2 regions of the Aliivibrio sp. S2TY2 genome follow, and region 1 is predicted to be linked to the other one. Evidence: predicted binding sites of a transcription regulator. Region 1 holds the regulator's gene; the other holds the start of a gene.
What was found. Region 1 encodes MetJ, which represses methionine synthesis genes. Its sites were predicted from a motif close to TTAGACNTNTANANGTCTAA; they were not measured.

Region 1 (16,158 bases):
TAAAAAATATAAAATAACCTAAAAACGTGTTAAATCCGTTTGTTCTTACAATGAGTACAAAAAAGCCATGTTATATAACATGGCTCAAATAATAAGACGGTTATTTAAGGTATTAAAAAAGCGCAGAGATACGATTTAAATCTGACTGAATAGCTCCGGCTGTTACCTCTCTTCCTGCCCCAGGACCTCGGATAACTAATGGGTTATCTTTATACCATTTACTTTCAATAGCAAAAATATTATCGCAAGGTAATAAATTTGCTAAAGCATGATATTCAGACAAGGCTTCAATGCCTACTGTCGCACTGCCATCTTTATTTAAACGAGCAACATAACGTAATACTTTCTGTTCTTTTTTGGCTTTCTCTAAGCGTTCGAGCAACTCTATATTAATGAGTTCTCCTTTTGATAAGAAATCGTCTAAGCTGACATCTTTTAATTCAGTAGGCACTAAAGATTCGACTTTAACTTGAGTCGGTTCAATTTTTAACCCTGCCTCTCGAGCTAAGATAACTAGCTTTCTCATGACATCAGAACCATCTAAATCGTTTCTTGGATCTGGTTCAGTCAATCCTTGTTGCCATGCGAGATCAACTAACTCTGTAAACGGTACATCACCATTATACTGCTGAAATAACCAAGATAAGGTGCCTGAAAAAATACCGGATAACGCAAGGATCTCATCACCACTTTCTCGTAAATCTCTTACTGTGTGATTAATCGGAAGGCCTGCACCAACGGTTGCATTATATAGCCAATGACGACCTGTTTTAGCAAATGCATCAATCACAGCTTGATATTCATCGCTTGGTGCTGAGCCTGCAACTTTATTAGCAGAAATAAGATGAATACCTTGCTCTGCAATTTTTGTATATTGCTGTGATAGCTCGGCACTTGCTGTGACATCTAATACCAGCACATCATCGTAACCCTGTATTGCACCAAGCTGTTCTATCCAAGAAAATTCTTGATAAGCAATTGCTTCATCATCAAAGCATTTCGTTATCGCAGCGCTCTCTAATCCATCAAAATCCAGCCAATGGCGGTGACGGTCAATTACGCCAACAAGAGAAAACTGCATCCCATGACGCTTTTCAAGATTACGTTTTTGTTGAGTAAACAGAGATAACCATTGAGATCCAATGTTGCCATGCCCACATAAAACCAGTGCAACCCGCTTCTGAGCCTGAAATAAATGCGTATGAATGCCATTGATCACAGGCGTAGTATCTAGCGTGCGTAATATCGCCACCAAACTTAACCCAGATTCAGATTCGCACACAAACTCAAGTGGACAGTTTTTTAGCTGATGATAGAAACCATGGCTATGAATAGCATTGCTTGTCACGCCAGCCCCAACGGCAGCGATCATCGAATAGCCTTCTTTGAGTTTAATCTCAGCATGAACAGCAGAGCTCTGTAATACGTCTAATGCTTCATTGACGACTTCAGAGGTATAAGCAAGTAATAATGTAAATTGATCCGCTTGTGCTTCTAAAGCCAAAGGCTGAAGCTGAGAGCGAGTAAGAAGGGAAAGGACCTCTTGTTTTGCACGTTCAAAATCTTGCCCTCGACCAAAGCCTAATTGAATTAAGTACACTTCTTCAAGTGACGTAACAATTTTCGCTCCACGCCCAGAAGCTAATACTCGTTCAATTCGAGTGGAACCTGATTCTGGTTGATAACTGCAGCGTAAACTTAAATCAAGCGCACTCTGGGCAACAGGTTGCAATGTTCGACTGTGCAATACAGGAGCAGCTAACCGAGCTAACTCACTCGCTTCATCTAAACGAAGTAATGGCAATAAACACGCATCGTCGACTTTACGAGGATCGGCACTAAATACCCCAGCGACATCGCTCCAAATGGTAACGCGAGAAACTTCAGCTAATGCGCCTATGACTGTTGCTGAATAGTCTGAACCATTACGCCCAAGCAGAACGGTTTCTCCTTTTTGATCGCAAGCCATAAACCCGGTTATCACAATACGCCCATGAGGATGCTGAGCAATTTGCTCTTTGAATAATGGCCAAGAATGTGTGCGATCAACCTCTGGCTGAGCAGCTCGCTCTGCGCGTAAAAAAGTACGAGAATCGAGCGGAGTAGCTTGTAGATCAATTTGATTTAAATAAGCAGCAAGTAATCTTGAAGACCATACTTCACCATGACCAAGTACATCCGCTTGCTGAACTTCTGTCAAAGGTGCATGTAATTGACCAATAGCGACCAACTCCTTATGCAGATCCTCAAGCAATGGCTCTGCATTTTCAACGGTCAATAATTCAGAGACTAAACCTTGTTGGTATTGTCGTAAGGATCCCAATACTTCATGCGCAAGGCGACCATCTTTTGATAGTGCCTCAAACCATTCTAAAATTCGGTTCGTTGTATTACCCGCAGCAGAGACAACCACTAAATCATGATCATGAGAATATTCTTTTAATATGGTAGCTACACGACGGTAACACTCCGGATCAGCAAGGCTACTACCACCAAATTTATGTAACTGGCGCGTGACGACTCCTATCATTATTTCACTCCTGCTGCTACAAGGAAGGCTTGTTTAAGATCGGCAATCAGATCTCGGCTGTCTTCTAATCCAACGGAAATACGTAATAGTGTTGGAGCCAATCCGGCTTCTGCTTGCGCTTCATCAGACATCGCTCTATGGGTCATGGTACCCGGATGGGCTATGAGACTTTCTACTCCACCAAGTGATTCAGCTAAAGAGAAATATTTAAGCTCTTTTACAAACACTTTTAATTGCTCTAATGACCCATTTAGCTCAAAGCTTAACATTGCACCAAATCCTGATTGTTGGCGTTTAGCAATATCATGGCCCGGATGTTCAGGTAAACTTGGGTGATAAATTGTGCCTACTAATGCTTCCTCTTGAAGGCACTTCAGCACCTCCATTGCATTCTCTTCATGCACTCGCATACGCGCACCTAAGGTACGAATACCACGTAAGGTTAAGTAGCTATCAAATGCAGTGCCTGTTGCACCAATGCAATTCCCCCACCATGCGAGATCATCTGCGTGCGCTTGTGTTTTTGCGATTAATACGCCACCAACAACATCAGAATGACCATTAATGTATTTAGTTGTCGAGTGAAGGACAAAGTCAGCACCAAGCGTTAAAGGTTGCTGTAAGACAGGAGAAAGGAAAGTGTTATCAACAGCAACTAAAGCACCTACTTTTGCGGCTTTTTGACAAATTTCAGCAATATCTACCACTCGAACTAATGGGTTAGAAGGGGTCTCTAATAAAATAAGTTTAGGCTTTTTAGCAATGGCGGCATCTAAAGCCTTAGTATCCGATTGATCAACAAATAAGGTTTGGAAGTCACCTTTATTAGCGCGAGTGTTAAATAAGCGATACGTTCCGCCATAACAGTCATGAGGGGCAACAATAAGATCATCAGGACCAAGCAGAGCTGAAACCATTAGATTAAGAGCTGAAGTACCGCAGTTTGTCACAACCGCACCAGCACCGCACTCTAAATCAGATAAGGTGGTCTCTAGTTGTGTTCGAGTTGGGTTTCCTGAGCGAGCATAATCGTACTTTGGTACATCACCAAATTCAGGGAAGCTATAGTTAGTTGATAAGTAGATAGGAGGCACAACCGCATTATGTTGTGAATCGCTTTCAATGCCAGTACGAACTGCAATAGTTGCCGGTTTTCTCTCGCTCATAATTTCCCTTCCAAACTGCTAAGCAGTGGTATAATCTAATCCATAAGTTATATTCTTCTACTTTACCACCACAAAATGAGACGTCAATACTTCTAGACGTCTATATATCTTTGCTTATAGCCGTAAATATCGCTAGAATTAGAGACTCTAACTCAACATCAATAATTCTGAACGAAGGTGAACAATGGCTGATTGGAATGGTGACTATTTAAGTCCTTATGCCGAACATGGTAAAAAAAGCGAACAAGTAAAAAAAATTACTGTTTCTATTCCAACAAAGGTACTGCAAATCCTTACTGATGAACGTACGCGTCGCCAAGTAAGTAACCTACGTCACGCAACGAATAGTGAACTATTATGTGAGGCTTTCCTTCATGCTTATACAGGCCAACCTTTACCTACAGACGAAGATCTACGTAAAGACCGCCCTGATGATATTCCTGCAGAAGCAAAAGCATTAATGACCGCAATGGGCATTGAATTCGAAGCGTTTGACGACGAGTAAATAACTTTCATCTCCGCCTCCTGTCTCCTCCTCATTTTTTATAAATCAGGAGGATTACATTTCTACTTGCTTAATAAACAATCACAGTGCCCTACTATAAATATAAAGGATTAACTGTGAAAAATAACATAGCAAAAACAGCGATAGCACTCGCTATTACTTCCCTACTGAGCGCTTGTAGTTCAACCTCAGAAACAACACAAACAACCTCAGCCTATCAATGTAATCCACAGATGATGGAAAAAAGTAATCATTTACGCATCTATCAAATTATGGTGGAAAGCTTTGTTGATGGTGATCCAAACATTGGTCACGGTACTGGCTATGGTCCGAGTCATCATAATGGCGACCTGCAAGGGATCATTGATTCATTAGACTATATTCAATCACTTGGCATGAATACCATTTGGATGACGCCTATTTTTGAATCTGCTCCAATTGAGGGGCAAGATCATTGGGCAGATAAGCTCGATGCTACCGGTTATTTTGCTACTGACTTTTTTAAAATAGATCCACGATTTGGAACACTCGAAAAAGCAAAAGAATTAGTAGAAGAAGCGCATAAACGTGGAATGTATGTCTTATTTGATGGTGTATTTGGTCACCATAAAGAAGGCCTCATTAAACCATCACCATCAGGCTTACTACCGAGTGGCAGCAATAATCCAGTTGACTATCCTGAGAGCGAAGACTTTTACTCTGAAGTCGCAGCTTATTGGATATCCGAATTAAAGATTGATGGTTGGCGATTAGATCAAGCTTACCAAGTCCCTACTGAATCTTGGATAAACATTAGAAAAGCCGTTGATAACGCATCACAAAACACGACGTATATTAATAATAAAGGCGAACAAGTTAACCCACTCGGTTACATGGTGGCTGAGATCTGGAATAACGAAAGCTATATTACAGAAACAGGTTATGGTACTGAGCAAAACCCAGCGCTTTGCTCTGCTTTTGATTTTCCTTTACGCTTTCGTGTCGCTGAAACCTTTGCCGTCAATGAGAGTGGTGTAGGAAATAAAGGAGGTGATTGGCTTAATGAAGGAATGCAAATGCATGAACTCTATCCTTCACACGCAACGTCAAACCTAATGCTAGGCAATCATGATGTCGTTCGCTTTGGTGATTTATTACAACGTGGTGATATTGCAGAACCAAGTGACAGGAATTATTGGTTACGTCATAAAGCAGCCCTTTCATTCCAAGCAGCTTATACCGGCCCTATCACTCTTTATTACGGAGATGAAATTGGCGATCAAGTTGATGGTTTCTCTAACAAAGAAAATAAAGACATTTGTGCTATTAAAGGAGTATGTGATGACCACATCGCTCGCTCATCCGCCAAAATTCATGGCCTTACTGCAACACTAACACCTGACCAACTTAACTTAAAAACCTACGTCTCAGAGTTAATGACTTTACGTATTGAAAACCCCGCGTTATCGGAAGGTGTCAGAACCAATATTATCGCTAATAAGGCGGTATATGTAGATCATAAGCAAGCAGAAAATAATACGATTTTATTCATGGTTAGCACTCAAAAGCAGAACCAAACGCTTTCTCTTAAAGCTGAACAGATAGGTTCACAAGGTAATTTAGTCGACTTATTAACTAACCAAGTATTCACTCCCATTGAAGGAATATATACCATTTCGTTATCTAACTTCGAAAGCCGATTTTTAAAGATAGAAAAACCAAACCCTACAGGCCCGAAAGTAGAAGCAAAAGAAATTACTCTATATGGCACCGGTTTTATGGCCCAATGTGATAATCCGACAATGCCTATTACTAATGCGCCCATTAAAGACACTCTATACCTTGTAGGTGATTTCTCAGATTCTCGCTGGGGCCACAAAGAACCTAGATCCTATCAATATAAAGGAAACGGTATCTATCAAGTAGTGATAAACGAAAAACGAGGTCCTTATAAAATGCAATACGCAACAAAAGACTGGGGAGCTCAATACACTGTTGATGGATTATCACCAAAACTAGGCCAATCGAATGCATTGATTAACGGTGGCTACGGCCAAGATACCGCGATCTATCTTCCTGAAGATGGTAATTATGTATGGAGTTTAGAATTTAATCCTCAAGGAAAACCAAAATCAATGATGGTTTCTAAATGTAAATAATCGAATATAAAGTGAACTATTTCTAGCTAATGAGGTCAATTATTAGCTAGATCACATTTCTGATTATTTCCTATTTTCTTTATTTTCTCTATTTTTACATTAATTCCTATTTTTAAATATCTTCTCACGTGAGCACTATCTCATTTATATTCTGAATACACCCTACCAAGTGTGATTATTATCAACAGAAGACCTATCGCTATTTTTTCTCATCCCTAGCTCTACGCCCTCCCTTTTATAAAAAGAGGAGGAGTTAAACATTGTGATTTATTTTTAATCTGCTTCCCGTTCAATAACGAGAATAAATGTTTACTTCTCTTTCCTACACTGCCTTGTTTCGGAATTAAATTTGGGAGTAAACATTTTCAAATCAAAATATCCTCTAAAAAGGAAATAGGATTTTAAGATGAAAATGAATAAATACACATTGCTTGCCGCTGCTGTTTCTACCGCATTGCTTTCTAGTACTGCATTCGCTGACAACAGCTTAGCGTTAGACGTTACCTCTGGAGATGATGCCGCGGCACCTAAAATTGAAAAAGTGAACGGGACTGATGTAATTTCAGATGGCTGGGAAGTACACGGTTACGCGTCAATGAATTTTCGTATGGTAGATGGCGAAACAGTAGATACCGAATTTGGTAAGCCAGATTACAAAACAGCAGGTACGCACGGAAAAAGTACTAACCAAGTTGAATTCGTAATCAAAAAACACACTGAACATGCTAATGGTGTTTGGTCTGACTTTGTTGTTCGTTCTGAATACGGTAATGGTAACTCTTACGCTTACTCATCTCCTGGCAGCCAAAAAGCCAACACAACAGCACAATTTGAAGTAAAAGAAACTTATGTTGAAATTGGTGGCTTATCTTATTTAGGTGAAAATACGTCTATCTGGGGTGGCCAACGTTACCTAAACCGTTCTGCAAGTGCATTATCTGGTGAATTCTGGAAACAATCATCAGGTGTTGGTGCTGGTATCCAAACTAAACTTGCAGGAAATACTGCTGGCTTTGCAATTGTTGCTGCTGATACGGATGGCGATATCAACAATGGCCCAAGTGCAGATGGTCGAAATACATTAACGTCACATGATTTATACTACTACGGCGTTGATGTTGGCTTTGGTAGCTTAGACTTTGATTTGAAATACATCACTCAAGCTAACGTAACGCATGATGATGGTATCGGTGCAGCTATTACCTTAAATTCCAGTTATTATGGCTTAGATGGATGGTCACAAACAGCAATTTCTTATGGTAAAGGCGCAGCGCAAAACCGTGGTGTTAACTTTGGTAGTTGGTCTGGAAATGCTATGAATCCTGCAGGCACAGATACAAAAAATGACAACGCTGAATCAATTTTCTTCACTTCTGGTGGTGTGGTAAATATTTCTGAAAACTGGCAAATGGGTTCTGAAATAACATACTTTGCTGCATTAGATGAGCTATTTGGCGCTAAAGACCTTAAGCGCTACATTGTTGCCGCACGACCATCATACAAAGTAAATGAGAATCTTCGTCTTGAAGCAACTGGCTCTTACGCTCACGAAGAGGGCGCTGAAGGTTACTGGGGACGTACAGGTGATGATCTGAAGAGTGACATTATCAACGTTGAATTGGCTGCAGCATTTACCGTTAACGCTGATTACTTTGGTCGCCCACAAATCAAACCATACGTGAGCTACATTACAGCTGACGATGAAGCAAGTGCTAAACAAATTGGCATTAAAGATGGTAAGTCAGAAACAATTATCGGTGTTCACACTGAAATCTGGTTCTAATTACTTTAAAATTAAAGGCAGCCACATCGGCTGCCTTTTTGCGTTTATTTGTCGAATCATGGAGAGTCTTGATGAACACCAAAAAATTATTACTTAGCTTATTTATCGGTCTTTCTTTAACCGCCTGCTCTTCGACTCAAGTTATTCAAGAGCCAATGGTTCCAATTACCTCGTCAGAAGTGTGTTGCTCTGATTTTTCACAATACCCTTGGATACAACTGGCGACAACGGAAGATATCGATTTTCAATTAGATAAAGATTCACCTATTGGTCATTTTTCTGATGGAAACAGCTATTTTAATGCCTTTAAATTATCCGACCGTTCAGGAAAAGTACAATTACGTCTTTCAAGTTTAATGATTAATGACTCGGTTGTTGCTCCTAAACTCATTGCTCTCGATCATGAGTTTAACGTTGTAAATACAACAAGTTTAGACCAATTTAATATTAAACCATCCGATGCGTTTACTCGTACTCAGTTTCAATTAAATTTCCAACTTGATGCAACTAAAACCCCTTATTTTATTATCTATTCTTCTAATGAATATTTAGGTCAATCTATTAAGGTGAAGCACCCAGCGAGGATCAGAGCAGAAGAATTAGGTGAACCGATGCCAATGGTGACGGATCCGACTTATGCTTATGAACGTTTTGGTAAACTAAAGCTATCGATAAAAACGCTTTCATTACAAGCGCATAAACAAGCACCTCAACAACCTAAAGTAGCAATAAAATCAGCACAACCAGAAACGCATACTTTCTATAAAGAAGCCATTGCTGAAGCAGTAAAAACAAACGACATACCTAAAGCACTAGCACTACTAGAAGAAGCTAAAGCATTAGGAATTAAAGATGCTGAAACTATTTTTGTTAACGCATTAGAAAATAAAAAATAATATTCAACGATAATATTAAATTATCAAGAGCCTTTAAGGATCACCTTAAGGGCTTTTAATGATACACCAAATAAACAGAATGATATTTCTTATAATTAAATAACTTCTAGTTAAGTCGATCACAATATGTACCAATTAAATAATATTATCCTTATATTAATTTACCACACCCGCTAATAAATATATGGACATAATTAACCATGAATAATATTAATAATGTATTTAAACGTTCACATTTAACAAAATCGATATTAACAATAATGGCCTCTTCTCTGCTTTTTGGCTGCAATTCTTCTTCTGATGACACCGGAAACCCAACACCTCCAAATACAAATGTAAAAGTCTATTTTAAATCGGCGACCAATACTTACGATAATGCAAGTTTATACGTTTGGAACAATGAGGATTGTGGTGCTTATGCCAGCGATACTTCTGATGCTAGTGATTGGAATAAGGGGTTAATTCCTGATGGTGAAGACCCAGAACTTGGCGTGTACTGGTCATTAAAGACAGATAAAGAAAATGCATCTCAATGTATTAATTTTATTCCACGAGTTGGCGAAAATAATGATAAACCACTAGCTGACTTTAACGGTAAGGTCGACTTATCTCAAACCAATGCTAATGGTGAAGTATTTACTCAAGAAGGGGTTGCTGCAGTTTACCCTGAACTGATACCTACTGGTGATATTCCAGCAAACCATGCTCGTGTATATATGAATACACCAGATGGTGACTCGAACGCGTTTCGCCTTCATGTATGGAATGAAGGAAGCTGTACCAACCTTGATGGTGATAATTCTGCATGGCCCGGCATTGAATCTTCAGGTATCAGTAATACTTATGGGGTGTACTGGGATATTCCTGTAAATGGAACAGACAACTGCTTAAATATCATTCCAAATAACAAAAGTGATGGTGATTACCAAACCGCTAATCTAAAAATTAAATTTGATAAAACAACGGCAATTGGTCACGCTGCGTTTATCTTTAAAGGAACCGATAAAATCTATTATGAACCTTTAGCGAATAAACCAAAAAATGGCATTGAGCTTTCTGGCGCAAGTGCTATTTTCGCAAGTGATGATATTCTCTTAATTAACAATAAAGACGCCACTAAAATCGAATTATATTATGCAAAAAATGCAGGGATGACCTTCGATAGCAAAATGAAAAAAGTCGTTGGTTCAGATGCGGTGATAACAAGCGAGGCATTAAGCAATTCAGAATATTGGAAAGGATCAGAGCAAAAACCTCACCTGGCGTCTGACTTTATTGCGTTTGATATCGATTTTTCTGACGCAGACATCAGTTTAAAAGAGGCTTTAAAAGGCCAATTGCTCCTAGTAGCATCAGATGCTACTGATGTAATTAAAGCGACCGAAGTTCAAACAGCAAGTGCACTAGATTCACTGTACGCTAGCCAAGCTGTGAATGAAAAATTTGGGGCTCTTATTAATTCTGATGGTACAACAACCTTCCGTTTATGGGCACCAACGTCTCAATCTGTTGCATTAGTCACTTACGATACGAATAAGAAAGAAAGTAAAAAGATCCCAATGATCTTTAATCAAGAAACAGGCAGTTGGGTTGCTGAAAATACAACGCTAGCACACGGTAATTTCTATAAATACGAAGTGACGGTTTACCACCCTGCGACAGATAAAATTGAAACTTATCAGGTAACCGATCCTTATTCATTAAGTCTTTCAACCAACTCTGAATTAAGCCAAGTTATTGATTTAAATAATGCTGAAGTGGTACCTGTTGGTTGGAATGATCTCACTCCACCACATTCTCAAGATAATCCTGTTGAATTTATTTTATATGAAGCTCATATCCGCGATTTTTCAGCACTAGATCAATCAACACCAGAAAATAGCAGAGGGAAATATTCAGCCTTCAACCAAGCCGATTCAGCCCCTGTTAAACACTTAAAATCACTGTCTGATTCTGGGGTTTCACACTTACATCTGTTGCCAACATTCGATATTGCTACGATTAACGAAGATCCGACTCAAGTCGCCAATATAGATGAACCCTTCACAAAATTATGCAGTTTGAAACCAACAATAAAAGACGATAAAGATTTTGGTAGTTACTGTAACAGTAGCGATAGTGTTGCTTCAGTATTTAATAAGAACTTAGCAAAAGACTCTCCAGAAAATGCTGTAGTACAACGCTTAAATAGCTATGTAAGAGATGTTGATGCCTTTAACTGGGGTTATGACCCATTCCACTACACCGTGCCTGAAGGTTCTTACTCAAGTAACCCCGATGGAATGACTCGAATTAAAGAGTTCCGTGAAATGGTTATGACTGTAAAAAACGACATTGGCATGAACGTCGTGATGGATATTGTGTACAACCATACCAACGAAGCAGGCGTTAGTGATAAATCAGTTTTAGATCGTATCGTCCCATGGTATTACCAACGCTTAAATGAAATAACAGGCAGTGTTGAAAACTCAACATGTTGTTCAAATACGGCGCCTGAAAATGCCATGATGGGCAAATTAATCGCCGACTCCCTAGTCGTGTGGGCAAAAGACTATAAAATCGATGCATTCCGTTGGGATTTAATGGGGCATCACCCTAAAGCACAAATTTTAGATACGTTAACAGCAGTAAAGCGTGTCGATCCAAATACGTACTTCTATGGTGAAGGCTGGAATTTTGGTGAGGTTGGTAACGATCGCCAATTTACTCAAGCAACGCAACCTAACCTGTACGGTGCTGGCATAGGAACCTTCTCTGATCGTTTACGTGATTCTGTTCGTGGCGGTGGTCCATTTGATTCAGAGATGGGATTACGCGAAAACCAAGGCTTTGGTAATGGCGCGTTTGTATTACCAAACGAACAAAATAAAACAAGCAAAGAAACAGCACTACACCTAGCTGATTTAACTCGTCTAGGTATGGCTGGTAACTTATCTGATTACCCTTTTGTTGATAGTAAAAATAACAGCATTAAAGGATCGGAGTTAGATTACAACGGCCAACCTGCAGGTTACGCAAAAGATGCTTGGGAAATTCAAAACTACGTATCAAAACACGATAACCAAACCTTATGGGATAACAACCAATATAAGATCGGTTATGACGTATCAGCAGAAATCCGAACTCGTATGCAAGCTGTTTCATTAGCAACCGCAATGCTAGGTCAAGGGGTTCCATTTACACATATGGGTAGCGAGTTACTGCGTTCTAAATCCATGCAACGTGACTCTTATGACTCTGGTGATTGGTACAACCGTGTTGATTTTACCGCACAAGACAATAACTGGGATGTAGGCTTACCTCGTGAAGACAAAGATGGAAGCAATTGGACTGTGATTCAAGATGTTGTAGATAACTCAGCTGAAAATGCTATGCCTACGACAGATAACATTCAAGCAATGAAAGCTTTCTATGAAGAGTTTGCTTCATTACGTGCATCTTCTGGCCTACTAACTCTAGGTCATGGTGAAGAGATCATTAAACGCGTAAAATTCCATAACACGGGCAGTAATCAAACCGTTGGTATCATAGTGATGAGTATGGATAACAGCGGAAGCAACTACGATGCTTCAATTGACCAAGATCGTGATGGTCTAGTGGTTGTAATAAATGCAACGCCAACAGCCCTGAATGAATTCGCTCTCTTTGACGCCACGGGTTATACGCTTCACTCAATCCAAGCAGCAAATAGCGTTAAATCAATCGCATATAACGGTTCAAAAAGCTCAAGTGTGACAAACAATAAGTTAAACACACCAGCATGGTCTGTGGCGGTTTTTGAAAAACGCCGTAACTAATATCATAAACTAACCCATAACAAAAAAGGCTTCTTCATCAAGCGATGTTAGAAGCCTTTTTGCTAAACTGAAAAACAAAAGCGAACTACGCTTCCATATATCCTTCAGGCATTTCAATACGAGCTACACCTGAATCAACCGCAGCCTGTGCTACCGCTTTAGCAACACGAGGAAGCAAACGAGGATCCATTGGCTTAGGAATAATGTAACCTTTGCCAAATTCTAGCGTATCAACCCCTGCGGCTTTTAATACTTCGGCAGGTACAGGCTCTTTTGTTAACTGACGAATCGCATCTACTGCCGCTAATTTCATCTCATCATTAATCACGCTTGCACGCACATCTAGCGCACCACGGAAAATGAATGGGAAACAAAGTACATTGTTAACTTGGTTCGGGTAATCTGAACGCCCCGTCCCCATGATTAGATCATCACGAACTTCGTGAGCCAATTCAGGTTTAATTTCAGGATCTGGGTTTGAACAGGCAAATACAACTGGCTTGTCCGCCATTAGTTTTAAATCTTCTGCATCTAATAGGTTCGGACCCGATACTCCTAAAAATAAATCAGCACCTTCAATCACATCTTGAAGTGTGCGCTTATCGGTATTGTTTGCAAAACGTTGTTTGTACTCATTAATGTCATCACGACGAGTGTGGATCACGCCTTTACGATCTAACATGTAGATCTTTTCACGCATTGCACCGCACTTAATTAATAGCTCCATACAAGCTACTGCTGCAGCACCAGCACCAAGACAAACGATGATCGCATCTTCCAATTTCTTACCTTGAAGCTCAATTGCATTCAGCATGCCTGCTGCTGTTACAATCGCTGTGCCATGTTGATCGTCATGAAACACTGGTACATCACAACGCTCAATTAAACGACGCTCAATTTCAAAACAATCAGGGGCTTTGATGTCTTCTAAGTTAATGCCACCAAAGGTATCTGCAATATTAGCCACTGTATCTACAAATTCATCAATCGTACGGTGTTTTACTTCAATATCGATAGAATCTAAACCTGCGAAACGCTTGAAAAGCAGTGATTTACCTTCCATAACAGGCTTTGATGCTAAAGGACCTAAGTTACCTAAACCAAGAATAGCGGTACCGTTAGAAATCACCGCAACCATATTACCTTTTGATGTGTATTTATAAACATCATCTGGATTCTTCGCGATTTCACGCACCGGCTCAGCAACACCAGGGCTGTACGCCAGCGCAAGATCTTCTACTGTGTCTGCAGGTTTAGTCAATGCAACTTCAATTTTACCCGGTGTTGGGTAGGCGTGATAATGGAGAGCTTGTTCGCGAAAGTCTTCTGACATGGTGATTTCCTGAATGCTAATAATTATAAGAGAATTGTTTCAAAACAGTAAATTGTATAATAGTTGATCTAGCTCAAACTTCATAGTCTTGGCTTACACATCGTACCAACCAGAATGTGGTATGTGATCACCCTCATTTTTCAGGCATAAAAAAAGGAGCCCTATAGGACTCCTCTTTTATCGGAAACTGGTAATTATTTCTTAGAACCAATTGCACCGAAACGTTTGTTGAAGCGATCAACACGGCCGCCAGTATCAACGATACGTTGCTTACCAGTGTAGAACGGGTGACATTCGCCACATACGTCTAGGTGGATTGTGTCTTTGCCTAGTGCAGAGTTGAATTCGAACTCGTTGCCGCAAGAACAAGTAGCTTTAACAGCTTTGTACTCAGGATGGATACCTGCTTTCATGGGAAAACCTCAATAATTTAGGCCGTGTCGCCATCCGATTCTAATGCCGGACACCACACGTAGTTTAACAAAAATAATAAGCATAATTAGATTACACTTACTTAAGGTCGCGTATAGTAATGAATCTGGAGCGATCAATCAACTAATCTGTTACTTTTTTCGCCGTTTTTTTTACTAGTTTGCGATATTTTTATCTAAGGGTAGACTATTCTCATTCTGATCTCTTATTAATGTTAGCCATGTCATACTCAATTGCCCACATTGCACTCCCCGTTCCTCTTGATCGCTCGTTTGATTATCTTATCAAACCGGGACAAGCTCCTGTGATTGGTGGCCGTGTAAAAGTGCCTTTTGGGCGTCAACGCTTAATCGGTGTGGTGGTTAAACTAAGCAATGAATCAGAATTCTCACGAGAAAAGCTCAAAGGGATTGATGCGGTGCTTGATAATGCATCGCTATGGCCTCCTCATCTCTACAAATTGCTTAACTGGGGCAGTACTTACTATCAATATCCCCTAGGTGAAACCCTCGCGAATGCAATGCCAGCCTGGTTACGCAAAGGTCGAGAGGCAGGTTTTGCAGCCTTAAAGGCATGGCAAATAACCGAATTAGGAAAAAACCAAGATCTTAATAAACTGACTCGAGCACCAAAACAAGCTAAAGCACTGAACTTAGTTCGTCATCAGTCATGCAGCCATGAACAAATGCTAGAAGAAGAGATCACCGCGGCAACATTAAAAGCGGTTATAGATAAAGGTTGGATTGAAGAAATCTCCCTTGCCCCAAAGCCAAGCTATTGGCAGCGCAATGTTGAGGTAACCCAAGAGAAACCACAGCTCAATGAAGAACAAGCTATTGCAATTGCAACCGTCAATGCAAGTCCTGAGTTCGGCTGTTATTTACTGGATGGTGTAACAGGTTCTGGTAAAACAGAAGTGTACTTACAATTATTAGAGCCCATTCTAAAAGCAGGCCGCCAAGCTCTGGTTTTGGTTCCTGAGATTGGCTTAACGCCACAAACCATCAATCGCTTTAAACGTCGCTTTAATGTTCCTGTCGATGTCATTCATTCAGGTCTTAATGACACTGAACGTTTAAATTCATGGCTAGCCGCACGAGACAATCACGCAGGCATAATTATAGGCACCCGCTCAGCTCTATTTACGCCTTTTCATGATCTTGGGATCATCATTGTCGATGAAGAACATGATGCCTCTTATAAACAACAAGATAGCATGAGATATCACGCTCGCGATCTTGCAGTGATGCGTGCCAACTTAGATAACATCCCTATTATTTTAGGCTCGGCAACTCCAGCACTCGAAACGCTGCACAATGCGAAAGTCGGTAAATACCACCACCTAACGTTATCCAAACGTGCAGGTACGGCAATTCCAGCTCGCCATGGCGTATTAGACGTAAAAGGCCTGTATTTAAATAGTGGTTTATCTGCCCCTTTAATTGCTCAAATGAGAAAACACTTATCTGAGGGCAATCAAGTCATGTTGTTTTTAAACCGCCGAGGGTTTTCTCCTGCACTCATGTGTCACGAGTGCGGTTGGATGGCAGAATGTAAACGTTGCGATGCTTATTATAC
Region 2 (16,158 bases), on a different contig from region 1:
GATATTGTGTGTGATTTGAAAACTGTACCGTATTAATAGGCCATACTTCCATTCCCATTCTTCGCATTGGAAAAACCGCAGCACTGTTGCCTGCACAACCAAATACCACATGAGACTGAATGGAAAGAATACGTTTCATAACATCACCATAATTTTAAATAGAGTAAGGGCTTCCGTGCCCTAAAATAAACGATATTCCTTCAAAACCCTAGGGCTTAATCTTCTTTTAGAACTTTCACTGTGTAACTGCCATCTTTTTGAGCATATACACCGTGAATATCTGTTTCAAAGCCTGGGTAATGTGCGCCGATAGCACATAGCATTTCTAAGAAATCAAGTACTGGACGAGACTCAGCCGTTACCATTTCACCTGGAAGTACTAGTGGAACCCCTGGTGGGTAAGGAAGGATCATATTGGCACTTACACGATTAACCATTTCTTCCAGTTTCACTTCCTCCACATTACCGCGTAGCTCTTCTTGCCATGCTGCGTGTGGGGTTACTTTAAGCTCAGGTAATACGTCAAACGCTTTGAACATTAGCTCTGGTAAACGGTATTGACGAGTTAAGTCATGAATACCTTGTGCCAACTCTTGAACTCGCATGCCTTCGTAGAAACTTGGATCTTCGTTGTACAGTGAAGGAAGGAAGTTTTTCACTGTTAAGTTTAGATCAAAGCCACGTTTAAAGTCAGTTAATGCACGCAGTAATTGCATTGCTTTTGATTTATCAATACCGATAGAGAATAGGAACAATAGATTATATGGACCTGTTTTCTCTACTACGATACCGTGTTCATCTAAGTATTTAGCAACGATTGATGCAGGAATACCTGTCTCGCTCATTTCGCTATTTTCGTTCATTCCTGGAGTTAATAGCGTTACTTTGATTGGATCAAGGTACATGTGATCATCATCGATGTCTTTGAAACCGTGCCATGTATCTTTTGGATCCAGTTTCCAACACTCTGTTGTATCGATGTTTTCTGGTTGCCATACATCAAAGAACCAGCTGTCACTTTCACTTTGTAGACGTTTGATCTCTTTACGGAAACGAATCGCACGATCAATTGAATCTTGGATTAGTTTCTTACCTGTATTACCACGCATCATTGCCGCAGCGGTTTCAGTTGATGCAACAATACCGTATTGAGGTGATGTTGATGTGTGCATCATGAACGCTTCGTTGAATGATTCTTTATCAAATTCACCTTTTACGTGGATCATTGATGCTTGAGAGAACGCAGCCAATAATTTATGAGTTGATTGTGTTTCATAGAACACTTTACCCGGCATTGCTTCGCCACTCATGCCGCACTTACCTTCATAAATTTTGTTGAAGTTAGTGTAAGGAACCCAAGCACTGTCGAAGTGAATGTATTTAGTATCTAGTGTTTCTTTGATGTATTGAGTGTTGTACAACAGACCATCGTAAGTTGAGTTAGTAATAACTGCATAACCTGGCATGGTTGCGTTTGGTGTTGCTGCTACTTTTTGTTCAATCACTTCACGAGTGAATTCACTTTGTGGAATGCCACCTAAAATACCGTAAGCGTTACGCGTTGGGCGGAAATAGATAGGCGTAACATCACTCATCATCATCATGTGAGTTAGAGATTTGTGACAGTTACGGTCAACAAGTACTGTACTACCTGCAGGAGCTGAGTACATACCTACAATTTTGTTTGATGTAGACGTACCGTTAGTTACGATGTAAGAGCTATCAGCATTAAAGGTACGAGCGATATACTCTTCCGCTTCTTTATGAGGACCTGAATGATCAAGCAATGAACCCAGCTCAGGCATTGAGATTGATACGTCCGCTTTAAATGCGTTTGGACCGTAGAAATCGTAGAAAATACTGCCAGCTGGACTTTTTTGGAAAGCCGTACCACCCATGTGACCCGGAGTACAGAAGGTATATTTGCCTTCTTCTACGTATTTGAATAGTGCCTTAGTAAACGGAGGCATGATTTGGTCTTTGTATTCTTCTGTCGCTTGATTAATTTTCAGTGCGATGTCGTCAGCCATATCTAGGGCATATTCGAAGAAATGTAGATTTAGACGTAAATCAGTTAATGAAATATCTAATGTTGAATGTTGGTTTGCAAATGCATATAGCGGCAATTTTTCATTCAGAGTATTAATTTCAGTACATAGGTCTAGTGAGTATTTATCCCAGTCAAATAACACACCACAAATACGTGGGTTCATTTCAATCATTTTATATAGATCTTGTGCATCTACTGGGTAAACCACTTTATAGCCTGCTTTTTCTAAAGAAGCATGCAATTCGCGAACTGGCTCTTCTTTAAAGAAAACACCTGAGTGATTTAGGATAGCAAAAATATTCATTTTATATCTCCAAGACGAAACAAGGCGCTCCCCATCTTTTTGATGGTGAGGTAGTGGAGCGCCTGGGGGTAAATTATTAAGTTGGTAGCGTTAAGTGTTTACGCTATCGAGTGATATTAATGGGCAGCAGCTTCAGTGCTGATGTGTTGCTCTGATTGTTTCAGACCCATTTTTTTTGCGTAGAACATAAGAATGACAAGTGACACGATGAAGGTTGCAGTTAGTGTTGCACCCTCTGCACCAGCCAGTGCAATCATGCAGAATACACAAGCAATACCAGAGAAGAACATGGTAAAGCCGCTGCGTGTTGTCATACCTTCGAATCGAATTAAGTTAATGCTTGAGTAGAAGTAAGGAAGCATTGTTAGTAGTACGGCATCAGTCGTTAACTGATTAAATAAATCCGCAGTGTGAGCTGATTGAGAACTGAACACAGTTAACGCAATCATTAGTGCTGTCATTTTAAGTGATGCTAAGACTAAGCCTTTTTTAGCAACACCGTTTTTATCAGTTTCACCGTAGATTTTAGGGAAGTTACCATCGTGAGCGGCACGTTTACCTGCTTCACCAACTAACATCATCCAAGAACCCAGTGATGTGAAACATGCTAGGGCTGTAAATGCCGCAACAAATGGGGCTGACCAACTACCGAAAATCTCAGTGGTTGCTAGAGCAAATGGCGCACCTGATGCTGCAACTTCTGCTGCTGGGAACATGCCACTGATTACTTGAGTTGATAGGATATAAATCACCCCCGCAATCGCTGTACCTAACATTGTTGCTAGAGGAACGGTGCGTTTTGGATTTTTTACCATACCAGATGATACCGCTGCTGATTCAACACCAACAAAAGACCATAAACAGATAAGCACAGCACTGATAATAGCGTGGCTACTTGTGCCTGAAGATACATTCCAGTTTTGGTTATATAAAGCAGGATCAAAGTGAGTCCAACCCACAAGACCAGTCCCCACAACAGGAATAAGGATAAGACCTAAACCTAGAGTACAAAGACGACTTACCCAGCTACCACCTAGTAAGTTAACTAAGGTAAATAACCATACTGATGCAATCGTCGCGGCAGCCGCAGGGATAGGGTCATTCAAAGCAGGGAAGAAAACAGATAGGTAAGAAACGCCAGTAATAGCGATGGCTAAGTTACCAATCCAGTTTGCGTGGTAGTAAAGGACACCGGTTTGGAAACCAAATACAGGAGAGACTTCACCTGCATAAGCAATTGGGCCACCTTCTTGAGGATTTTTCGTTGCTAAGCGGGCAAAAACAAACGCCAAACTTAATGCACCCACTAAACAGATAATCCAACTAAAGATGGATACTGAGCCAACTGCCGCTAATGAAGAAGGTAATAGTGCAATACCACTCCCCATCATGTTGCCGGCAACAACACCCGTACAGGCAATTAAGCCAATTTTTTTTGTATTCGATTCCATAACATCTCCAGGGATTATCGAATGGGCTCTATTATTTAGCCCGTGATGCGAAATTTTATTTAAGAGGGCGAGATGTTATTTAGACGGAGCATGCAAACTCTGTTGGGGTAAATACACAACATCCCGCTCGAATGTTGAGATGAAGATTACGCCCAATGAATCGAAAAAAAATAAGGATAAAATTATCAATAAAATAATGATAAAAAAATAAAGAAGAAAACTGATAAGCGAAGATAGGCAAAATTAAATTACGATTACTTTCAATAAGTTAAAATTTCAACTTTAGATTTAATTAAAAAAAACAAAAAATATAAACCTCTAATATTGATAAGAATAAGGGTTTATTTATGACCTTTATCTCTTCGTTATAAAAATACTAACCAACTAAAGACCCGTTTTTTTTCATGGTTAATTGAGTGAGGAAATTTCAATGAAAAAATTGTAAATATTTATCGCCACACGTAAAAAAAGTACGACATATTGTTTCATTATGATTGACTAGCTAAAGTCGACTGAACTATATTAATCGCCGCAAATCCTTAGCAAACGATATTTTATACAACTTTATAACAAAGTTACTTATATTTCTTAAAGATTGGCATTTCGTTATCCATTGTTTAGGAAAAATAAATTAACGATTAATAATAAGGAAATTTCATGACAAACACAGATTCAACGCTAATTGAGTCAATGAACGAGGCGTTAATGTCTGTCATTGGCACTATCAATGGCCTTCTTTGGGGACAAGTCCTCGTTTATCTTCTTGTTGGTGTCGGCATCTACTTCACGGTACGTCTTGGCTTTATTCAACTACGCCAGCTTGGTCACTCAGTTAAAATCTTACGCAGCGGTCAAGAGATCGACAGCGGAATCAGCTCTTATCAAGTATTTTGCACCTCTATGGCAGCTCGCGTGGGAACGGGTAACATGGCAGGTGTGGCAGTCGCTTTAACCGTTGGTGGCCCTGGTGCTATCTTCTGGATGTGGGTTATCGCTCTATTTGGTATGGCGACAGCATTCATTGAATCGACACTGGCTCAAGTATACAAAGTGAAAGACGTTGACGGTCAATACCGCGGCGGCCCTGCTTACTACATGGAAAAAGGCCTTGGTCAACGCTGGATGGGAACACTTTTCTCTATCTTCTTAATCATCGCTTTTGGTTTAGTGTTCAACGCGGTTCAAGCAAACACAATTACCGATGCTCTGAATCACTCATTTGGTTTTGATAAAACTATCATGGGTGTGGTAATTGTTGCGGTTTCTGGCTTCTTTATCATGGGTGGTTTACGTCGTGTTGCTAGCGCATCATCGAAAATCGTTCCTGTAATGGCAATTGGTTACCTTGCGATTGCACTAATTATTGTAGTGATGAACATTACTGAAGTTCCTGCAGTATTAACGCTTATCGTTAAGAGTGCATTCGGCTGGCAAGAAGCGGCGGCAGGTGGTGTTGCATACACTATCGCTCAAGCAATGCAATCTGGTATCGCTCGTGGTCTATTCTCAAACGAAGCGGGTATGGGTTCTGCTGCTAACATCGCAGCAAGTGCAACACCAAACCCTAACCACCCAGCATCACAAGGTTTTGTGCAAATGCTAGGTGTTTTTGTTGATACGTTAGTTATCTGTACTGCTTCTGCTGCGATGATTATGCTTTCTGGCGTAATGGATCAGCCAGACGCTGCTACGGGTATCAGCCTTCTTCAGCAAGCACTAACTAACGAGTTAGGCGGCTGGACAAGCTACTTTATGGCACTAGCTATTCTTCTGTTCTGTTTCACTTCTATCATTGCAAACTACAGCTATGCTGAAACAAACGTAATGTTCTTGAACGGTAACTCTAAGAAGGGCTTATTTGGCTTCCGTCTGTGTGTGCTAGCAATGGTTATGTTCGGCTCAGTAGCTTCTCTGCCTGTAGTATGGAACCTAGCTGATGCATCTATGGGTATGATGGCGCTAATCAACATTGTTGCTTTAGTTCTACTATCTAAACTAGCTATCAAAGTTATCAAGGATTACGAAGTTCAACTTAAAGCAGGTAAAACGCCTGAGTTTGATAGAACTAAGTTCCCTGAACTTGATGACCTAGACGGTGCATGGCATCCAAAGAAAAAGAAAGCATAATCTACTTTAGATAACCTACTTTCATAAAAACAAAAAGCCCGCCGAACATAAGTTCGACGGGCTTTTTCTTATTTATACCAATCATCCCAGTAAACGAACTTCACTTGGATTAACCGCTCGATACATAAAATAAGCAACGGTCTCTAAGTCACTATAGAACGCAAGATTTTCACTTAACATATAAGTTTCAAGAGACGTATCCATAAAGAAAGCTCTGCTGTATGCATCTCCTGCTTTATCTAAATTCCCATTCAACTCTGCTAACTTCCCTTCTAGTATGTATGAGAATGCGGACTCTCTATGCTTAAATGCCAAGGTTAAATATTCAGCTGCAACCTCTTTGTTATCTTGCTTAATTGCTATCATTGCTAGCGCTTCATAGATACGAGAAGGCAACACCTCTTCATTTAACGTCGAATAACGTAATGCTAGGTCCTGACTTAACTTTTCGATCTTGGTGGTATTATCATCGAGATCCAATTCAGGATTTAACGCAGAGAAAGCATTATAAGCAATGTATAACTCTGAAAGTACATAATCATTATTTGGCTCAGCTAACGAAATTTTCTCTAATAAAGCAATCCCTTGTTCAAACTCTGCGGGATCAGACTGATTAATAAAATGATTCGCTCGAATAAGCATTTCAAGTAAACCGCGCTCTTTCGGTAAACCAAGCATCAATCTATCCATCTCGGCTTCTGTTATTGTGACACTAAGCGCGCTCATTAAATCTAAAGAAGACTGACGTAATACATGCTCAAGATTTGCATTGGTCATTAAATATTGACGGCTAAACAGGACTCGATTTGAAGTATTACTGCGATACTCTACATCCAAATACGTTTTATTTTGCTGTTCCTCAACACGAACATTCACCGCTTTCCCAGGCAATATCCCAGTGGTAAAAGTCGTTTTGTTTAATTGAACGCGATAGTCACCAATGCTTGCTAAATCAGCCATTAATTTTTGGCTTATTCCATCAGCGAGAGACTCCGTTTCATTGTTATCATTTCGACTAGTATGAAAGGTAAATTCAATTAAATCAGTATCAATAGCTTTGGTAATATGTGTTGATGTTTGTTGATAGGTCACAGAAAAGATAACGGCTATTAATACAAGAATTAAAAAACCATCAAACGCGAGTAGCTTCCAACGATGTAAGCTATTAAAGCTTTCACCTTGTTTTTTCTTTTCACTATTTACGTGATCTGAAATTGCCGTTACAGAACGAGTAAGTGGCGCAGCGGGAAAAGGCAATACACTCTGCGATTCTGTTTCTTGGTGTTGATGTATGTCTTGCGAATCACCATCTGAGGACACTACGTTCTCTAACGGTAATTTTGCACCATCACACGGCTTCCAATATGGGGTATCTTCAAGACGAACCTGATGAGTTTCAGCAACCAGTTTATACCCTCGTTTAGGCACAGTGACTAAATAGCGAGTATTGTCTAATCGACCATCACGTAATATTTTTCGTAGCTCAAATACTGATTGCGTTACGACTTGGTCAGTGACAAATGCACCATCCCAGACGTGCTTAATCAGTTCATCACGACAAAATACTTCCCCGGAATGCTGGGCTAAAAACTGTAATAAGTTGACTAAACGAGGTTCGACTGAGACTTCCCTATCTTGGCGATACAACTTATTTTCTTCAATAACTAGTGTCCAGTCATTAATTTGAAAACAGATCCCGACCATAAGATACTCATATTTGATTAAATATTAATATAAAACGAGTGAAATAAACGCCTCAAAAATAATAATCTTTAGCGTGATATTTACGTCTATATAAAATGAAAAATTGATTATAGATAACCCTAACTCTCTTTTATATGAGATTTCCCTTTCAAAAATGAAATCTTAGGATCCAAGCAAAGGAGAACGGTAAAAAATAACGCCCATAAATTACAAGATCATGATTTTCAAAATAAAAAAATACCAGTCTATAGAGCCAAACGTTGTATGATTCACTATTGTTTTTTTATCCACTCGATTAACAGTTCGGTTATTAGTATGAATGAAATTCATCCAATATGAATACAACATAAATAGGATATAAATAGATTAGGAAATTTCAACTCATCATTTTTTATACATTTAAAATAATAAGGATAAATAAAAGCTAAAAAATTATTAATATATCCATCAACTAAGAAAAATGGATCTCCGCATACCTTAAGAAGAAAACAAAAAATAAACGGTTGACCTAATGTTAAGTTGAGGTTTTAAAGTGAACGGACATTAACAAGATAGGCCAATGACAAGGAGTCATCCATGACACAATTTGAACACGCTAATATCACTGTACCTAATATTGATGCCGCTACCGCTTTTCTTTTAAACGCAGCGCCTGATTTTCGTATCAAGGCAGATAAAACGCCTGATGGTGCTCATCGTTGGGCTCACATAGGAAATGCGAATTGTTATTTTGCACTGCAAGAACCACAAGAGATGAGTAGTTCAAAAGACACGCGCTCTCCGTATCAAAATATAGGGATTAACCATATTGGCTTAATCGTTGAAGATTTAGATAAAATACAGCAGAAATTACTGGCTTTAGGGTATGAGCAGAATGGAGAGATCATGCAAGAGAAACATGGCAGACGCTTATATTTTTATGATAAAGCACACTTTGAATGGGAATTAGTCGAATACAGTAGTGATAAAGAAGAACGCTATTTCTATGAGTAAATAATAGGTTATCCGTACTTAAATAAATGCAAAGGAGCTAATGCTGAGATTAGCTCCTCCTTGAGGACGGTTCGGTGTTATGTATTTCGATTAAGAATAAAGTGAGTACTTCCTAACCCTAACATCATGGCAAAAATGAATATAACAACATCACCATTTCCAAGGCCTAAACTTGATACCGCAGGCCCAGGACAAACTCCAGCAATCCCCCAACCTAGACCAAAGATGGCTGCACCTGATAGTAATTTCGCATCAATTTTTTTGCTGGTAGATAAACAAAATTCTTCAGCATTGAGTGGTTTTGCTTTTGATTTAATCAATAGAAAGTACGCAGGCATGAACACCAATAGCGCCCCTCCCATTACAAACATCAAGCTTGGATCCCAGTGACCAGCGACATCTAAAAAGCCAATCACCTTTGCAGGATCAGCCATGCCAGATATTGCCATACCTAAACCAAATAGAAGGCCAGAAATAAGCGCAACTAAACGAAACAATACATTATTCATAACCATCCCTTAGTAAAGTACATGCAATCGAACAAACACTGTTATCGCAGCAACAAACATGAAGACTACAGTGGCAACCATTGAGCGAACGGATAAACGCCCAATACCACAAATACCATGGCCACTTGTGCAACCATTACCTAAACGAGTACCAATACCCACCAGTAAACCTGCAACAATAAGCATACTGATTGAAGTTTGATATTCTTTTGGCACTTCCGCGCCTAAAAAATAAACCCCAACTAAACCACCACTTACCATGCCAATAACAAATAACCATCGCCATGCATAATCGCGTTTTTTCGGTGCCATTAACCCTGTAAGTACACCACTAATACCCGCAATTTTACCGTTAAGTAAAAGCAGTAACGTTGCAGATACACCTAGCAACATACCGCCAAATAAAGAGCTCCATGGAATCGTCATCATTATTCCTATTTCGGTTATTTATTGAACACATATATTTAGAATACGGTCCAAACCAATATTAGTCAACCCTTAATTAGAATAAGTTAAATTAACTATCACTAAAGTTGTTACTGATAAAAAATTGAAATGAACAAAACACAGCCTCGACACTCAAGAAGGAATAAGGTAGTTTAGGGGTATAGACGTATAGAATGCTACAGATAAAAAATAACTTAAGGATAAGTTGTGCCGATAAAAATACCAGATCAACTCCCTGCAGCTGAAATATTGCGTGAAGAGAATATCTTTATCATGCAAGAATCTCGTGCCACCACGCAAGCCATTCGTCCTTTGAAGGTGATCATTTTAAATTTGATGCCAAAGAAGATCGAAACAGAAACTCAATTTTTACGCTTACTCTCTAATAGCCCACTACAAGTAGATGTAGAGCTATTACGCATTGATAATCGCACCAGTAAAAATACACCAACCGAGCATTTAGATACTTTTTATCGTCAATTTGAAGGCATTAAAAATCGTAACTTTGATGGACTGATCATCACTGGCGCACCATTAGGTTTAGTGCAATTTGAAGATGTGATTTATTGGGATCACTTACAAACCATTATGACATGGGCAAAAGATCATGTGACTTCAAGCCTCTATGTTTGTTGGGCTGCACAAGCTGGCTTAAAACTGCTTTATGATTTACCAAAACGTACACGTAAAGAGAAGTTATCCGGCGTGTATAATCATGATAATCTCGATCAGCACCACCCTATTTTACGAGGTTTTGATGATCAATTTTTAGCGCCTCACTCTCGTTACGCTGATTTCTCAGCTAAATATTTAAGCGAACATACTGATTTAGATATTCTAGCAACGTCTGAACAAGCTGGGGTCTACTTAGCAGCAACTAAAGATAAACGAAATGTGTTTGTTACAGGTCACCCTGAATACGACTCTTTTACTCTGCATAATGAGTACGTTCGTGATCTTGGTGAAGGCATGGAACCAACCATCCCACTAAATTACTATACTGATGACAATCCTAAACTCCCCCCTAAAGCAACGTGGCGCAGTCACGGACACTTACTGTTTTCTAACTGGCTCAATTACTGTGTTTACCAACAAACACCGTACGATCTTGAGCACTTTTCAGAGCAGAATTTTACACGAGATTAATTTATCTTCAGGCATTAACGCACTGTTAATGCCTAATCCCAAGCACAAAACAGTCTTTGTTATCTGATAACTAGAGCCCATTTTTTTCTTTTAAAATAGAAACAACTCCTTCATTTAATTCAGATCAATCAAGCCTCTATTTATAAAATCAACAACAATTCAAATGAGAACTCGCTCAATAAAACCCTATGAAATATAAGGTATTAATGCCTGTAGTTAATTTTAATTATAAATAAAATTTATGCAGGTGGATCTATGTTGTATTTTGAATTTCTCTTTTTATTACTCGTACTCTATATCGGTTCCCGATTTGGTGGAATTGGCTTAGGGGTTGTCTCTGGGATTGGTTTGGTGATTGAAGTCTTTATCTTCAAAATGCCACCAACCTCTCCGCCAGTCACCGTCATGTTAATCATTTTGGCCGTTGTTACTTGTGCCTCTATATTAGAAGCGGCAGGTGGGTTGAAATACATGCTACAAGTGGCTGAACGGATCTTAAGAAAGAACCCTAAACGCGTCACCATCATTGCCCCTTTTGTTACGTATGCAATGACATTCCTACTAGGTACTGGTCATGCTGTTTATTCTATTATGCCTATCATTGGTGATGTGGCATTAAAGAATGGCATTCGTCCTGAGCGCCCAATGGCCGCAGCTTCTGTCGCTTCTCAAATCGCTATTACTGCCTCACCTCTTTCTGCTGCGGTTGTGTATTATCTAGCACAACTAGTGGATATTGACGCTTCTATTACTCTAATGTCTATCTTACTGGTAACCGTGCCAGCAACGCTATTCGGTACATTAATGTTAGCGCTTTATAGCTTACGCCGTGGTAAAGAATTAGAAGATGATGAAGAATACCAAGCTCGTTTAAAAGATCCTGTTTGGCGTGAAAAAATCTTAAATACAACATCAACTTCTTTAGATGAGAAACTACCAACAACAGCACGCAACGCAGTACTTATCTTTTTAGGTGCGATTGTTTCTATCGTTGTTATCGCAATGTGGCCAGAAGTGAGAACGATCACCGAAGGTGGTGCGCCAATCAAAATGTCTGTTGTTATCCAAATGATGATGTTGGCGTTTGGTGGTGTCATTCTATTAGCGACGAAAACCGATCCTCGTGATGTGCCTAATGGTGTGGTATTTAAATCAGGTATGGTTGCGGCAATCGCTATCTTTGGTATCGCATGGATGTCTGATACGTATTTCCAATATGCGATGCCTCAGTTTAGAGCGGGCATTGTAGATATGGTTACGCTTCACCCTTGGACGTTTGCTTTAGCATTATTCATTGTATCTGTTGTAGTAAACTCACAAGCCGCAACGGCTCGTATGATGTTACCTGTTGGTCTTGCTCTAGGATTAGAGCCTGCCTTGGTGATTGGTTTAATGCCTGCGGTATATGGTTATTTCTTCATTCCGAACTACCCATCAGACATTGCAACGGTGAACTTTGATAGCTCAGGAACAACCAAAATTGGTAAGTACTACTTTAACCACTCATTTATGTCAGTCGGTTTAATCGGGGTAGTTTCTGCCTGTATACTTGGCTATGTATTAGGCCAAATAGTAATTGGTTAATTAAAATAGTCATTTAAAAAATAAAAAAGCCCATGCGTATTCTCATACTGCATGGGCTTTGTTTTAGCTTAAAGTAATTACATCGATAAACTAAAGAATAGACCCGCTAAACATGCACTCATCAAGTTAGCTAACGTACCAGCCAGTACCGCTTTAAAACCCATGTTCGCAACTTCAGCACGACGCTCAGGAGCCATCACACCAATAGAGCCTAATTGAATCGCAATAGAACCAATGTTAGCAAAACCACATAATGCAAACGTGATAATAACTTGAGTATAAGCAGATAATTGATCTTTATGTTGAACAAAGTCGATGAAAGCAACAAACTCATTCAGTACTACTTTTTGACCGATATAAGAACCCGCCATGATCATTTCATGCTTAGGTACACCAATGATCCATGCAACAGGTGCAAACAAGTAACCGAATAATGTTTGTAGTGTAATGCCCGCAAAACCAAACCATTCACCCACCATTTCTAGGCCACTGTTTACCATTGCGATAACACTCACAAACGCAATTAGCATAGTACCTACAGCAACCGCGACTTTCATGCCGTTCATTGCACCACTTGCTAGCGCATCCACCACATTACTTTGTTCACTCTTATCAATGGTTAGTTCATGCTGATCAACAGGAGTCGCTTGCTCAGGAACTAAGATTTTCGCCATTAATAAGCTACCTGGTGCTGCCATGAAGCTTGCTGCGATTAGGTATTTAAGCTCTACCCCTAAACCTGCATAACCGCCAAGCACACTACCTGCAACCGATGCCATACCACCCGCCATTACAGCAAACAGTTCAGAACGTGTCATTTGAGCTAGGAATGGACGAATAAGAAGGGGAGATTCACCTTGAGAAAGGAAGATGTTACCAGTTGCAACGAGAGATTCTACTTTACTTGTACCGAGGAATTTTTGAATTGCACCGCCAAGAATTGCGATGACTTTTTGCATGATGCCTAAATAATATAACGCGGAGATAAGAGCACTGAAAAAGATAATGATAGGAAGAACACGAATTGCAAAAATGAAACCACTGGAAGCTAAATCACCAAATAAGAAAGCAATACCTTCATCAGCAAAACCAAGTAGGCTAGCGACGCCATTACTTAATCCTGCCAATGCGGCCTGCCCCCATGGAAAATACAACACCAGAGCAGCAAAAGAGAGTTGTAATAAAAAGGCTCTAGATACGGTCTTCCAATTAATTGCTGAACGTTTCTCAGAAAATACCCATGCACAAAAGATAAGTGCACACATGCCTAATAGGCTAAATAAAATAGTCATAATTACGCCTATGAAATTTTAGAATAAAAAGAAGAAACAAAAGGGGTTGCCATCGTAGATGACGAGATCGGTGAGGAGTGACTACACCAAGAGGAAGTGATGATAGAAATAAGTATGTTCATTGATTACCCTTACAAGCTGTTTAACAGTAGCTGGTCCAAGTCCTTGGGGTCATTCACTGTTCCATGTGACGGCTTGTATTGGGGGTAGGAGTATACATAGAGCAGATTTAAAATCACGAAATATGTGAATTAAATCACAAATTTTACTTATCTGAAAAATATTCACAGCAAATATACACAAACTACAAAAACAAATGGTTACAAAAATAACGAAAAAACGCATTAACTACGAATATCACATAAGTTCATCAAGCCAAGCATGCTAGAGTTAATATAAAGAGCCCCCCTACTATAAGGCCTCAAAATGGCAAATACAGAATACATTGAAACACTTGACCTTCTTGATAAGATCAGCGTTATTACTTATCGCTCAGGGATAACATTATTTTCCTTAGCATTGCTGTTAAGTAGCCTTGCTATTGCTGATGATATCTCACTCATATTAATCAACTTACCAATTAAAACACTCTCGCTAGCTTTGCTTGCCTTATCTTGTGCAATGAGTGCTGCTAATTTGCATGTTTATGATAAAAAGGTACGAATGATCATCACTTGGTCTGCATGGATTGGACTGATATTACTCACTCAACTTGATGACTCTCAACTCCTTTGGATACCTTTAGGCTTTATGTTTGTTACTTTTTCAGGCATTGCACTTAAAGAGTCATTCTGCTTTAAAGTAGCAGGATTAAAAATGGTTCCTACCCTCTTATGTATATCCACCTTTATGTTTGCCCTAGAGGTATGGATAGTCGCTATTCTTTGTTTTTCTCTTTGTGCTGTCATTTTTCTTTTTCTATCAATACAAAAATGGAAGATGCCATTACATTTTGATATTGGTAACAAAAAACTCTATCAAAATTAGCACTTCCAAAAATGAACTAATTAGTTTACTTTTAGCTTTACACCGTTCACGCCGGTAACACTGTATGGCATAAGTTACTTCTTGATGTTTGAAGTAATCTAACTCTTAACTAAGGCATTAATAGCAAGACCATGATATTACCTATTTTCTATATTTTTCTTGTTATTGTGTGCATTCTTCCTATTGCTCCTGGTGTGCTCGGCGTATTGAGCGCTTCATTGAGTTATATGCCCTCTATTGGTCTGTCTACATTTTCACTAGACGGTTATTTATCTGCTCTCGAATGGAGTGGCGTTTCACATTCAATATTCCTAACACTTACTAGTGCTTTTGTTAGTACTTTTGTTTCTTGTATTGTTGCGTTTGCTATTCTACAAGCCACTTGGCAGCAACCTGTTTGGAAAAAAGTAGAACCTTTACTATCCCCACTGCTTGCTATGCCTCATGTTGCTTTTGCTATTGGCTTTGCTTTTCTTTTTTCACCAACTGGAATGATAGCAAGGCTCCTGAATCCTTTTTGGGTATTTGAGTTCCCTGTCATTATCAATGATTCTGCTAACATTGGGTTAATTCTGGTTTTAATTATTAAAGAAGTGCCTTTTTTACTGCTGATGAGTATTCCTATAATGCAGCAATTACAGGTGGATAAATCAGAGAGAGTTGCAGCCAGTCTTGGGTATCAACGACATCAGATTTGGTGGAAATGTATTTTTCCACAATGGTTAAGAAAAGCCCGCTTTCCAATATTAGCGGTAATTGCCTATAGCGTATCCGTTGTTGATGTCAGTTTGATCCTTGGTTCAACCAATCCTCCTACCTTTGCAGTATTAGTCTGGCAATGGTTTAGTGATCCTGATATTCAATTACAACCCAGAGCGGCGGCTGGCGCTATGATCCTTCTTTTACTTTGCTTATTACTTATTGGATTACATCGTTTTTTAGAGTGGGGAATAACGCAACACTGCCGTCATTGGCAAATATCGGGAAGAGTGGGAATTCGCCTTCCTGGCCTATCTCTTTTTGTTGGTCTTAGTGGCATTGTCGCACTTTCACTTCCTATAATGATGTTATGGAGTGCCTCTCAGCGATGGCGTTTTCCTAACTTATTACCGACACAATTCACCTTACGCTTTTGGGAAAGTGAATGGACTACGCTGTTTCCCGTTATTGCTGACAGCATTATTATTGCCGTTATCTCGTCATCTCTGGCTCTTATTTTCGCTCTACTTGGTCATGAATATAAATTGAAATACCGTTGGCATATCCCATCGATTTTGATTGCTGTTCCTATGTTGATACCACAACTCTCACTTCTTTTTGGTATTCAAGTCAGTGCGCTTTATTTCTCAAGTGATTCTTATTGGCTTTGGGTTATTTGGGCTCATGTTTTTTTTGCTTTTCCTTATGTTTTTCTAGCGTTAGATGGCCCTTGGCGTAGTTTTGATCAACGATTAACACAAACCGGACTAAGTCTTGGTAAATCACCACTGCAATGTTGGATAAAAATAAAACTCCCTTTACTGCTTCCTGCTATTTTGTATGCTTGGGCTGTGGGAATAAGCGT

Region 2: metA (homoserine O-acetyltransferase MetA) is a predicted target of MetJ. The motif match lies at 9,738-9,757, and genes of this name have one in related genera.

The regions. Positions count from the first base shown of each region.
Region 1 covers NZ_JARACS010000007.1:62,391-78,548, reverse strand. Annotated here, with positions in the region: gene PVK63_RS12360 (bifunctional aspartate kinase/homoserine dehydrogenase II) at 113-2,530, opposite strand; gene PVK63_RS12355 (O-succinylhomoserine (thiol)-lyase) at 2,530-3,696, opposite strand; gene metJ (met regulon transcriptional regulator MetJ) at 3,881-4,201, shown strand; gene PVK63_RS12345 (alpha-amylase family glycosyl hydrolase) at 4,318-6,339, shown strand; gene PVK63_RS12340 (carbohydrate porin) at 6,746-8,122, shown strand; gene PVK63_RS12335 (MalM family protein) at 8,194-9,018, shown strand; gene pulA (pullulanase-type alpha-1,6-glucosidase) at 9,219-12,815, shown strand; gene PVK63_RS12325 (malic enzyme-like NAD(P)-binding protein) at 12,901-14,148, opposite strand; gene rpmE (50S ribosomal protein L31) at 14,343-14,561, opposite strand; gene priA (primosomal protein N') at 14,801-16,158, shown strand, end outside.
Region 2 covers NZ_JARACS010000011.1:39,474-55,631, forward strand. Annotated here, with positions in the region: gene pdxY (pyridoxal kinase PdxY) at 1-139, opposite strand, end outside; gene PVK63_RS15415 (lysine decarboxylase CadA) at 216-2,354, opposite strand; gene cadB (cadaverine/lysine antiporter) at 2,471-3,805, opposite strand; gene PVK63_RS15425 (alanine/glycine:cation symporter family protein) at 4,463-5,932, shown strand; gene cadC (lysine decarboxylation/transport transcriptional activator CadC) at 6,014-7,636, opposite strand; gene PVK63_RS15435 (VOC family protein) at 8,213-8,629, shown strand; gene PVK63_RS15440 (YeeE/YedE family protein) at 8,707-9,138, opposite strand; gene PVK63_RS15445 (YeeE/YedE family protein) at 9,148-9,570, opposite strand; gene metA (homoserine O-acetyltransferase MetA) at 9,793-10,731, shown strand; gene PVK63_RS15455 (anaerobic C4-dicarboxylate transporter) at 10,987-12,315, shown strand; gene PVK63_RS15460 (NupC/NupG family nucleoside CNT transporter) at 12,393-13,607, opposite strand; gene PVK63_RS15465 (DUF2301 domain-containing membrane protein) at 14,034-14,594, shown strand; gene PVK63_RS15470 (ABC transporter permease) at 14,729-16,158, shown strand, end outside.